Sediminicoccus rosea: one gene and its partner. Each later gene encodes a partner of the first gene's protein in a complex. Links are inferred from orthologs where the notes say so. Each region holds a gene or a part of one and is shown in the gene's direction. Other genes may lie near its edges.

The links. Proteins that work in one complex are often made in the same cells at the same time.
Region 2: the proteins of metK (region 1) and groL are in contact, whole or in part, in a cryo-EM structure (PDB 8P4O), measured with the Escherichia coli proteins. The link is inferred for Sediminicoccus rosea from one-to-one orthologs.

The regions. Positions count from the first base shown.
Region 1 is NZ_CP137852.1:887,776-895,311, forward strand. The notes cover bases 2,109-5,008. They hold metK (methionine adenosyltransferase), read left to right. Parts: upstream 2,109-2,914; coding sequence 2,915-4,102; downstream 4,103-5,008. Other genes in these bases: R9Z33_RS04165 (D-amino acid dehydrogenase), read left to right, coding at 2,109-2,771; trmB (tRNA (guanine(46)-N(7))-methyltransferase TrmB), read left to right, coding at 4,239-4,943; R9Z33_RS04180 (M35 family metallopeptidase), read left to right, coding at 4,993-5,008. Also shown: R9Z33_RS04155 (class I SAM-dependent methyltransferase), read right to left, coding at 1-659; R9Z33_RS04160 (class I SAM-dependent methyltransferase), read right to left, coding at 656-1,474; more of R9Z33_RS04165, read left to right, coding at 1,509-2,108; more of R9Z33_RS04180, read left to right, coding at 5,009-5,646; R9Z33_RS04185 (tripartite tricarboxylate transporter substrate binding protein), read left to right, coding at 5,729-6,709; R9Z33_RS04190 (SDR family oxidoreductase), read right to left, coding at 6,752-7,531. UniProt on the Escherichia coli protein: Catalyzes the formation of S-adenosylmethionine (AdoMet) from methionine and ATP.
Region 2 is NZ_CP137852.1:4,936,240-4,939,315, reverse strand. Bases 85-3,076 are described here. They hold groL (chaperonin GroEL), read left to right. Parts: upstream 85-753; coding sequence 754-2,400; downstream 2,401-3,076. Other genes in these bases: R9Z33_RS23775 (VIT1/CCC1 transporter family protein), read left to right, coding at 3,044-3,076; R9Z33_RS23780 (cold-shock protein), read left to right, coding at 2,726-2,929; groES (co-chaperone GroES), read left to right, coding at 419-709; R9Z33_RS23795 (usg protein), read right to left, coding at 85-126. In the rest of the region: more of R9Z33_RS23795, read right to left, coding at 1-84.

The DNA.
Region 1 (7,536 bases):
CGCGCGGTGCCCAGCGTCGGGTGGTCGCGGTAGAGCACGCGGTTGAAGCCGAGGTCGGTCAGCAGGTGCGTCATCAGGGGACGATTGGGAGCCCAGCCGAAGACCCAGGCGCCCTCGGGCCCGCCGATCGGCAGCGTCTGCCCATGGCCCATCATCAGCGGGCGGGTATCGGCCAGGCCGTCCTGCAGCGTCTCGATCAGCAGCACGCGCTCGGTCACGGCGCGCATGCCGCGCAGCGCCTGGATCGGGTTGAAGAGCTGCTCGAAGCAGGCCGTGGCCATCACCACGTGGAAATTGCCGAAGCGCGGCGTCAGCTCGCGCGGGTCGAGCGGCGACATCTCGAGGCTGGCGCCCAGCGCATGCGCGGCCCATTGCGTGGCCGAGAGCGCGTCGCTGCCCGGCAGGGTCCAGGCCAGGTGGTCGGTCGCCAGCACGCGGGCCGCGCCGCGGCGCAGGGCGGCGAAGCTGAAGGCGCCGTTGCCCGCGCCGACCTCCAGCACATGCGCGCCCTTGAGGTTCAGCGTGTCAAGCAGCGCGGCCTCCTCGGCCTGGAGCTGCGCTTCCGGCTTGAGGCCGGGGGTGACGAGGTCGGGGCGCAGGCGCAGGCTCTGCAGCCAGCGATGGCCGGCGACGGCGGCGCGGAGTTCGGCCTCGCTCACGGCGTCAGCAATCCTTCGATGGCGCCGGGCACGTCCAGGTCCAGCCAATTGGAATCGAAGCCGCGCACCAGGCTGTCCTCCACCTCGGGCGTGAAGGCGGCATAGACGCCGCGGGCGCGGCCGAGCGTCGGGTGGTCGCGGTAGAAGATGCGCGTGAAGCCGAGCTGCAGCAGCAGGCTGAGCATGAGGGCGGGGTTGGGGCCCCACCAGTTCGTCGCGTCCTGGTTCAGGATGTCGCTCGGGTAGAAGACCATGCCGGGCTGCGCCGTGCCGAGCAGGTCCTGGTGGGTCTCCACCAGCAGCATCTGCCGGGTGATGCGCCGGAGGCGGGCCATCACGTCCAGCGGGTCGTAGAGGTGATAGAAGACGCCCAGGAACATCACCACGTCGAAGAGGCCGAGCTTCTCCGTGATGTCGGGCGGGTCGATCATCTTGGCCTCGATCTCGAGGCCGAGTTCGTCGCGGGCCAGTTCGAAGGCCTCGCGCCCGCGCCAGACGGGGTGGTTCCAGATGTAGCTGTCGGTCGCCAGCACGCGGGCGGCGCCGCGCCGCTTGGCGGCGAAGCTGAAGGCGCCATTCCAGGCGCCGATGTCCACCACGCTGCGGCCGGTCAGGTCGAAGGGGCCGAGGAAGGCCTCCTCCTCCTGCGCCAGGATCGCTTCCGTCTTGCCGCCGAAGGTCGTCAGGCCCGGCCGCAGCGGGATCGAATGCCACCAGTGGAAGGACTGCATGCGCGCGAGCAGTTCGGCGTCCGAGAGACGGGCGGTGGGCAGGTTCATGCGGCGCAGATACCAGAGGCCGGAGGGTTTCGCCATTGACCCTGCGCGCCCCGCGCCGCACCAATGGGCCATGCATGTCCTGATCCTCGGTGCCGGCGTCACCGGCCTCGCCACCGCTCGCGCCCTGGCCGAGGAGGGGCACGCGGTGACGGTGCTGGATGCCGAGCCCCGGGTGGGGCAGGGGGCCAGCTTCGCCAATGGCGGGCAGCTGTCCTATAGCTATGTGGCGCCCTTCGCCGGCCCCGGCGTCATCGGCAAGGTGCCGCACTGGATGCTGGACCCGGACGGCCCGCTGCGCTTCCGGCCGCAGGCCGATCCCGGCCAATGGGCTTGGCTCATCGCCTTCCTGCGTGCCTGCAATCCCGCGACGGCGGAGCTGACCACCCGCCGCCTGCTGCTGCTGAGCTACCTCTCGCGCGACCTGATGCGCGAGCTGGCGGCGCGGGAGGGGTTCGACTTCGCCTTCGCCCCCGCCGGCAAGCTGGTGCTGCAGCCGGATGAGGCCGCCATGGCCGGCGCCCGCCGCCAGATGGAATTGCAGGCGAAGTGGGGGACGGAGCAGCGCGCCCTCTCGCGCGAGGAATGCCTGGCGCTGGAGCCGGCGCTCGGCCACATCGCCCACCGCATCGCCGGCGGCATCCACACGGTGAGCGAGGATGCCGGCGATTGCCGCATGTTCTGCGAGGGGCTGGCGGCCAGCCTCGCGCGCTCCAATGCGGGCGTGACCTTCCGCCTGGGCCTGCGCGCCACCCAGATCATCCGCGCCGAGGGGCGGGTGCGCGGCGTGATGACGAGCCAGGGCGTGATCGAGGCGGATGCGGTGGTGCTGGCGCTGGGCGTCGGCGCGCGGGCGCTGGCCCGGCCCCTCGGGCTTGACCTGCCGGTCTATCCGCTCAAGGGCTATTCGCTGACGCTGCCGATCCAGCGTGACGACGCGGCGCCGCGGATCAGCGTGACCGACAGCGCGGCGAAGCTGGTCTATGCGCGCATCGGCCGGCGGCTGCGCGTCGCGGGGATGGCGGATGTGGTGGGCTATTCCACGGCCTTCGAGGAGAAGCGCCTGACCAGCCTGGTGCGCCAGGCCCGCGCCGCCTTCCCCGAGGCGACCGATTGGCGCGAGCTGAACCCCTGGGCCGGGCTGCGCCCGGCAACGCCGACCGGCCTGCCCATCCTGGGCCGCGCGCCGGGGATGGAGGGGCTCTACCTCAACCTCGGTCAGGGCTCGCTCGGCTTCACGCTGGCCATGGGCAGCGCCGCCGTGCTGGCGGCGGAGATCGCGGGGCGCGCGCCACCCATTCCGTTGGATGGATTCCGGATGGGTTCGATGCCTTGACCCATCGGGCGGGCGCTGCCAAACACCCCGCGCCCGCGTGAGGTGGGCCAGCCTGACCGGGGTGTCCGGTCGCCCACTGGGTGATTCCGCGGGCTGATCCCGTTCCGGAACACTCATCCAGCGACAAGAGGCCGAACCAAGCCATGCGCGACAAGGGCGAATACCTGTTCACTTCGGAGAGCGTCTCCGAAGGCCACCCCGACAAGGTCGCGGATCGCATCAGCGATACCGTGCTCGACACCTTCCTCGAACAGGACCCGTATGCCCGCGTGGCGTGCGAAACTCTGGTCACCACCAACCGCGTGGTCATCGCCGGTGAGGTTCGCGGCCCCGCCTCGATCACGCCCGAGCTGCTGATGCACAAGGCGCGGCTGGCGATCCAGGATATCGGCTACGAGCAGGAAGGCTTCCACTGGCAGAACGCCCATGTGGAGTGCCACCTGCACGCGCAGTCCGCGCATATCGCGCAGGGCGTGGACGCGGCCGGCAACAAGGATGAGGGCGCCGGCGACCAGGGCATCATGTTCGGCTATGCCTGCACCGAGACGCCCGACCTGATGCCCGCGCCGCTCTACTACGCGCACCTGATCCTGCGCCGCATCAGCGAGATGCGCCGCAATGGCGATGTGGCCGTGAAGGGCCTGCTGCCCGACGCGAAGAGCCAGGTCACGCTGCGCTATGTGGACGGCAAGCCCGTCGGCGCCACCTCGGTCGTCGTCTCGACGCAGCATGAGGAAGGCCTGGAGCAGGCGCAGATCAAGGCGATGCTGAAGCCGCTGATCGAGACCTCGCTCCCCGCCGGCTGGATGTGCCCGGACAACGAGCTCTATATCAACCCGACCGGCACCTTCGTGATCGGTGGCCCGGACGGCGATTGCGGCCTGACGGGGCGCAAGATCATCGTGGACACCTATGGCGGCGCGGCCCCGCATGGCGGCGGCGCCTTCTCCGGCAAGGACCCCACGAAGGTGGACCGCTCGGCCGCCTATGCCGCGCGCTACGTGGCGAAGAACGTGGTGGCCGCCGGCCTGGCCGATCGCTGCACCATCCAGGTCTCCTACGCCATCGGCGTGGCGAAGCCGCTCTCGGTCTATTTCGACCTGCACGGCACGGGCAAGGATGTGGACGAGGTGAAGCTCGCCAAGGTCGTCCAGGACCTGGTGAACCTCTCGCCGCGCGGCATCCGCGAGCACCTGCACCTGAACCGCGCGATCTACGTGCCGACCTCCAGCTACGGCCATTTCGGCCGCACGCCGGATGAGGAGAAGGGCACCTTCACCTGGGAAAAGACCGACCTGGTCCCCGCGCTGAAGGCGGCCTTCGGGCGCTGATTTATCCCCCACGAAATCGCTTCGCGCTTTCGTGGGGACCCCGGATTGGTTTCCATCCTGATGGGATGGCTCATCCTCGCGTGGCGAAGCCACGCGAGGGCTCCAGGGGGCGGAATGGCCCCGCAGGCACGGCCGCATGACATCTGACATTCCTTCCGACGCGGACGACTGGCCCGAGGGGATTCCGCATCGCCTCTATGGGCGGCGGCGCGGCAAGAAGCTGCGCGCGCGGCAGGAGAAGCTGCTGGCCGAGGCGCTGCCGCGGATCCGCTTCACCGACCTGGATTTCGCGGCAGGCGCCGATGCGCTCTGGTTCGAGGTGGGCTTCGGCGGCGGCGAGCACACGCTGGCGCAGATGCAGGCCAACCCCGACACCGCCATCATCGCGAGCGAGGTGTATGAGCACGGCCTCTGCTCCCTGCTCACCGAAATCATCCCCGAGGGCGCGGAAGCCACCTCGCCCCTGCCGCCGCGCCTGCGCCTCTGGCCCGAGGATGCGCGGGAATTGCTGATGGCGCTGCCGGAGGCGAGCCTCTCGCGCCTCTTCCTCATGTTCCCCGACCCCTGGCCCAAGGCGCGCCACGCCAAGCGGCGCTTCGTGCATCCCGAGATGCTGCCCATCGTGGCGCGCGCGCTGAAGCCCGGCGGCATCTGGCGCGTGGCGAGCGATGACCCGACCTACCAGGCCTGGGTGACCGAGGTCTTCGCCGCGCAAACCCTGTTCACGGGCGAAGCGCCTGCCACCACGCGGCCGGAGGGCTGGCCGCCCACGCGCTACGAGGCCAAGGCGCTCGCCGCCGGGCGCCGGCCGCTCTATTGGGAATGGCGCCGCGGCGCCTGAACGGCGGCTGCCCCTTCCGGCCCGCCGAGGCTTCGGCCTAGCATCGGCCATGACCGCGACGATGCCCTTCCGCCGGCTTGCCGGCTTCGCCGTGCTGGCCCTGCTCCTCGGTGCCTGCGAGGCGGTGGCGCAAGGTGGCGCCCAGGCCGGCCCCCAGGGTGGCCCGAAAGGCGCCGCGACGGCGCATGCCGGCTGCGATGCGAAGCAGATGATCCTCATCCAGCACGCCGTCGCGGTGGCCGAGCGGCGCACCGCGGAGGCCGTCGCCTTCATCGATGCCGAGCCGCATCACGCGCATGTGCGCGAGTGGTTCGGCACCACGCCGCCGCCCAAGATCCGCGTCCGCCTCGCGCGCACGCTGGAACTGCTGCGGCCCGAGCGCCGCCCGCCGCTGATCTGCGGCACGGCCGAGACCTGCGGCAACCGCCCGGTGTTCGCCGTGGCCAACCTGACGCGGCGGACGGTGACGCTCTGCCCGATGTTCTTCCAGGCCCGCAACGAGGGCGCGGATTCGCGCCCCGGCGTGATCGTGCATGAGATGACGCATCTCGCCGCCGGCACCGGCGACATGGCCTATGGCCGCAGCGCCGCCCTGGCGCTGGCCCGCAAGGAGCCGGACCGCGCGGCGCTGAACGCCGACAACTACGAATACTTCGTCGAGTTCCTGCCCGAGCGGCGGCCGGCGCGGCCCGGCGCGCGATAGGCGCCCGGCGCGATAAGCCGTTGGCGCGCGGCGGGAATGCTGGCTAGGCTCCCCGGCAAAGACGTCCAGGGAGAAACACCACATGCAACGCCGCAACCTGCTGGCGCTGGCCGCTGCCGCGCCGCTCGCCGCCCCCGCCGCCGCGCAGGGGACCTGGCAGCCCGACCGGCCGATCCGCATCATCGTGCCCTTTCCCGCCGGCGGCGCCACCGATGTCTGGGCGCGGCTGGTGGCCGAGCCGATGAGCGAGATGCTGCGCGTTCCGGTGCTGATCGAGAACCGCTCGGGCGCTGCCGGCATGATCGGCGCCGACGCGGTGGCCAAGGCCGCGCCCGATGGTCACACCCTGCTCTTCACCATCACGCCGCTGGTCCAGTCCCCCATCGTGCTGGGCAATGCGCCCTATGACGCGGTGCGTGACTTCAGCCCGATCGGCCAGATGGGCACGACCACGCTGATCTTCATGATCCGGGCCGAGCTCCCGCCGCGCACCCTGCAGGAATTCATCACCTATGCCCGCGCCCAGGCGCGCGCCGGGCGCGGCCTCACGCTCGGCTCCTGGGCCGCGGGGTCGAGCGCGCATGTCTTCGCGCTCGCCATGAACAACAAGCTCGATCTCGGGATGACGCATGTCGCCTATCGCGGCGAGGCGCCGATGGTCGTCGCCTATCTCTCGCGCGAGGTGGATGCGGGCATCAACAGCCTGACCAGCACGCGCGAGCACATCGCGAGCGGCCGCCTGCGCCCGCTCGCGGCGCTCGGCGACACGCGGGCCGCCAGCATGAATGAGGTGCCGACCTTCATCGAGCAGGGGGTGGATGTGGGCCGCGGCTGGTCGGGCTTCGCGGGCCTGCTGGGGCCGGCCAACATGCCGGCGCCGGTCCATGCGCGCCTCGTGCAGGTGTTCCGCGACACGATGCAGCGCGAGAGCATCCGCCAGCGTCTGCTGGCCATGGACACCGACCCCGCCTGGCTCGGCCCCGAGGATTTCAGCGCCGCGATCATCCGCGTGCGCGACATCTGGACCGAACTGACGCGCGGGATGGATCTGCAGCTGCGCTGAGCCTGGCCGCGGCGCCGCCATGCGGCGCGAGGGCGGCCCGGCCTATCCCGGCGTGGCGGCGGATCCAGCGAGAAGGCCGCCATCCACATGGAGCTCCGCGCCCGTCACGTAGGTGGCCTCGTCGGAGGCCAGCATCGCCGCGACAGCCGCGACCTCCTCCGGCATCCCGAACCGCCGCAGCGGGGTGTCGGCGACCAGCGCCGCCATGCGCGCTTCGCGGCCGGGACCGTCGCCCAGCATCGGCTCCCACATCGGCGTGAGGATCGCCCCTGGATGGATGGAGTTGCAGCGGATCTTCCATCCCTGCTCCGCGCAGTAGAGCGCGACGGTCTTGGTGTGGTTGCGGATGGCCGCCTTGGAGGCGGCGTAGGCCGCCGCGGCCGGAATGCCGACCATGCCGGAGCGTGAGGAGATGTTGATGATGGACCCGCTGCCCGCGGCCTTCATCGCGCCGATCGCGTAGCGGCAGCCGAGGAAGGTTCCATCGAGGTTCACGCGGTGGACCGCCCGCCAATCCTCCAGGCGGGCATGCTCGGGATCATGGCGAACCGGGCCATCCTCGAAGCCGGTGACGCCGGCATTGTTGACCATCACGTCCAGCCGCGGCACCAGCGCGGCGAGGCGCAGCCAGTCGCCCTCCTCGCCGACGTCGAGCCGGATGAAGCTTGCGCCGATCTCCGCGGCCAGGGCGGATCCGCCGGCCTCATCGCGGTCGGTGACGATGACATCGGCACCTTCCGCGCGGAAGCGCCGGGCGATGGCGCTGCCGATCCCGCGCGCGGCACCGGTGATGACGCAGGTCTTTCCGCTCAGTCGCTGCAAGCCGG
Region 2 (3,076 bases), 4.0 Mb from region 1 along the record:
CAGGTCGTGCTTTTGCCAGATGAAGGTCTGCAGGACGCCCGGGTGGTCGGGCATGTGGTAGAGGATTTCCGCGGTGGTGAGCCTCCAGTCCTTCTGGCGGACCATCGGGGAGAGTACATCCAGCATCAAGCAGCCTCCTTCGGGGTCGTTTTCCAACCCGCGGGACCGGCTGATCCTCCTGCCGGCCCGTCCGACGGGCTGGTCACGTCATGAGGCTGACATGATCGGAAGCGGCTTCGCCAGAAAAATCTTCTGTTGATTCAGCGGATTAGCACTCGCACTCAGAGAGTGCTGCCATCTGTCTTGACTCTGCCTGAGGCCAAGCCTAAGTCGCTGGCACTCCTCGCCAGTGAGTGCCAACAGGCGCCGCACGCGGGGAGGTTCCCATAGCCTGACTCATCAGGAGGAAAGAACCGACATGAAGTTCCGCCCCTTGCACGACCGCGTTCTCGTTCGCCGTATCACGGCCGAGGAAAAGACCGCGGGCGGCATCATCATCCCCGACACCGCCAAGGAGAAGCCGCAGGAAGGTGAAGTCCTGGCCGTCGGCGCCGGCACCGTGAATGAAGAGGGCAAGGTCCGCCCGCTCGACGTGAAGGCGGGTGACCGCATCCTGTTCGGCAAGTGGTCCGGCACCGAGGTGAAGGTCAACGGCGAAGAGCTGCTGATCATGAAGGAATCCGACGTGATGGGCATCGTCGAGGCCTAAAGGCCCGAACGACCATCGCTTTCAACCCCATATGAGGTGATCAAATGGCTGCCAAAGACGTGAAGTTCGGCGCTTCCGCGCGCGAGAAGATGATTCGTGGCGTGGACATCCTGGCCGATGCCGTGAAGGTGACGCTGGGCCCCAAGGGCCGCAACGTGGTGATCGACAAGTCCTTCGGTGCGCCCCGCATCACGAAGGACGGCGTGACCGTCGCGAAGGAAATCGAGCTCGCCGACAAGTTCGAGAACATGGGCGCCCAGATGGTGCGCGAAGTGGCCTCGAAGACCAACGACACCGCCGGTGACGGCACGACGACCGCGACGGTGCTGGCCCAGGCCATCGTCCGCGAGGGCGCCAAGGCTGTCGCCGCCGGCATGAACCCGATGGACCTCAAGCGCGGCATCGACAAGGCCGTGGCCCAGGTCGTCTCGGAGCTCGAGGCCAAGACCAAGAAGATCACCACCTCCGCCGAGGTCGCCCAGGTCGGTACGCTTTCCGCCAATGGCGAGAAGGAAATCGGCGAGATGATCGCCTCCGCCATGGAGCGCGTCGGCAATGAGGGCGTGATCACGGTCGAGGAAGCCAAGAGCATCCAGACCGAGCTCGACGTCGTCGAGGGCATGCAGTTCGACCGCGGCTATGTCTCCCCGTACTTCATCACGAATGCGGAGAAGATGATCGCGGAGATGGATCAGCCCTACATCCTGATCTTCGAGAAGAAGCTCTCCCAGCTCCAGCCGATGCTGCCGCTGCTCGAGGCCGTGGTGCAGAGCGGCCGTCCGCTCGTCATCATCGCCGAGGACGTGGAAGGCGAGGCCCTGGCCACGCTGGTGGTCAACAAGCTGCGTGGCGGCCTGAAGATCGCCGCCGTGAAGGCGCCGGGCTTCGGTGATCGCCGCAAGGCGATGCTCGAGGACATCGCGATCCTGACCGGCGGCCAGCTGATCAGCGAGGACCTCGGCATCAAGCTCGAGACCGTCACGCTGGCGATGCTGGGCAAGGCCAAGACCATCCGCATCGAGAAGGAGAACACCACGATCGTGGATGGTGCCGGCTCGAAGGACGAGATCAACGGCCGCTGCGAGCAGATCAAGGCGCAGATCGAGGAGACCACCTCGGACTACGACCGCGAGAAGCTGCAGGAGCGCCTGGCGAAGCTCGCCGGTGGCGTGGCCGTCATCCGCGTCGGTGGCAGCACCGAAGTGGAAGTGAAGGAGCGCAAGGACCGCGTGGACGACGCGCTGCACGCGACGCGCGCCGCCGTTCAGGAAGGCATCGTTCCGGGTGGTGGCACCGCGCTGCTGCGCGCCTCGACCAACCTGGGCAGCCTCAAGGGCCTGAACAGCGACGAGCAGGTCGGCATCGAGATCGTCCGCAAGGCGATCCAGGCGCCGGTCAAGCAGATCGCCACCAACGCCGGCAAGGACGGCGCGGTGATCGCGGGTGAAGTGCTCCGCTCGGGCGAGTGGACCTTCGGCTACGACGCGCAGCTCGACGAGTACAAGGACCTGGTGGCCGCCGGCATCATCGACCCGACCAAGGTCGTGCGCACGGCGCTGCAGGATGCGGCCTCGGTCGCCTCGCTGCTGATCACCACGGAAGCCATGGTGGCCGAGCGTCCGGCGAAGGCCGCGGCGCCCGCCGGTGGCCCCGGTGGCGGCATGGGCGGCATGGGCGACATGGACTTCTAAGTCCAGGTCACCTCGGTTCGCGTAACGGGAGGGGCGGTCCGCAAGGGCCGCCCTTTCTTTTTGCGCGCCACGCGTCCGGTGCATGGCAGAAGGCCTGCCGGTTTTGTTTGACTTCCCCCGGCCGATCTGCGCTTGTGCTCCCACCTTCGTCTTGCCGTGCCGACCCCAGAAGCTCTCTTCAGACCCGCTGGATGTGTACCCGCCGGACATCGCGTGCCCCTGCCGGGAAAGGTGTGGGCGTGAAGCGCATGTCCTGCGAAGTCCGGCTGGAGTGGGTGATAATGCGCCGGAGATTCCCGCGCGCATGCTTTTGGAGAATAAGCGGATGGCTTCTGGCACCGTGAAGTGGTTCAACGCGACCAAGGGTTACGGCTTCATCTCGCCGGCCGGTGGTGGCTCCGATGTGTTCGTGCACATCACGGCGGTTCAGGCCGCCGGCCTGCAGGGCCTCAAGGATGGCCAGCAGATTTCCTACGAACTGGCGGAAGAGCGCGGCAAGACGTCCGCGGTCAACCTCAAGGCCAGCTGAATTCGACGGTCCCACGGGACTGTCGAGCCGAAAGGGCGCCCCTCACCGGGCGCCCTTTTTTGTTGCGCCATGCGGAGGTTTCGCCGCGATGCCCGGATGAGGTAGGATCGCCCCATGGATCAGCCTGCCCCCCACCCCTATCGCGAC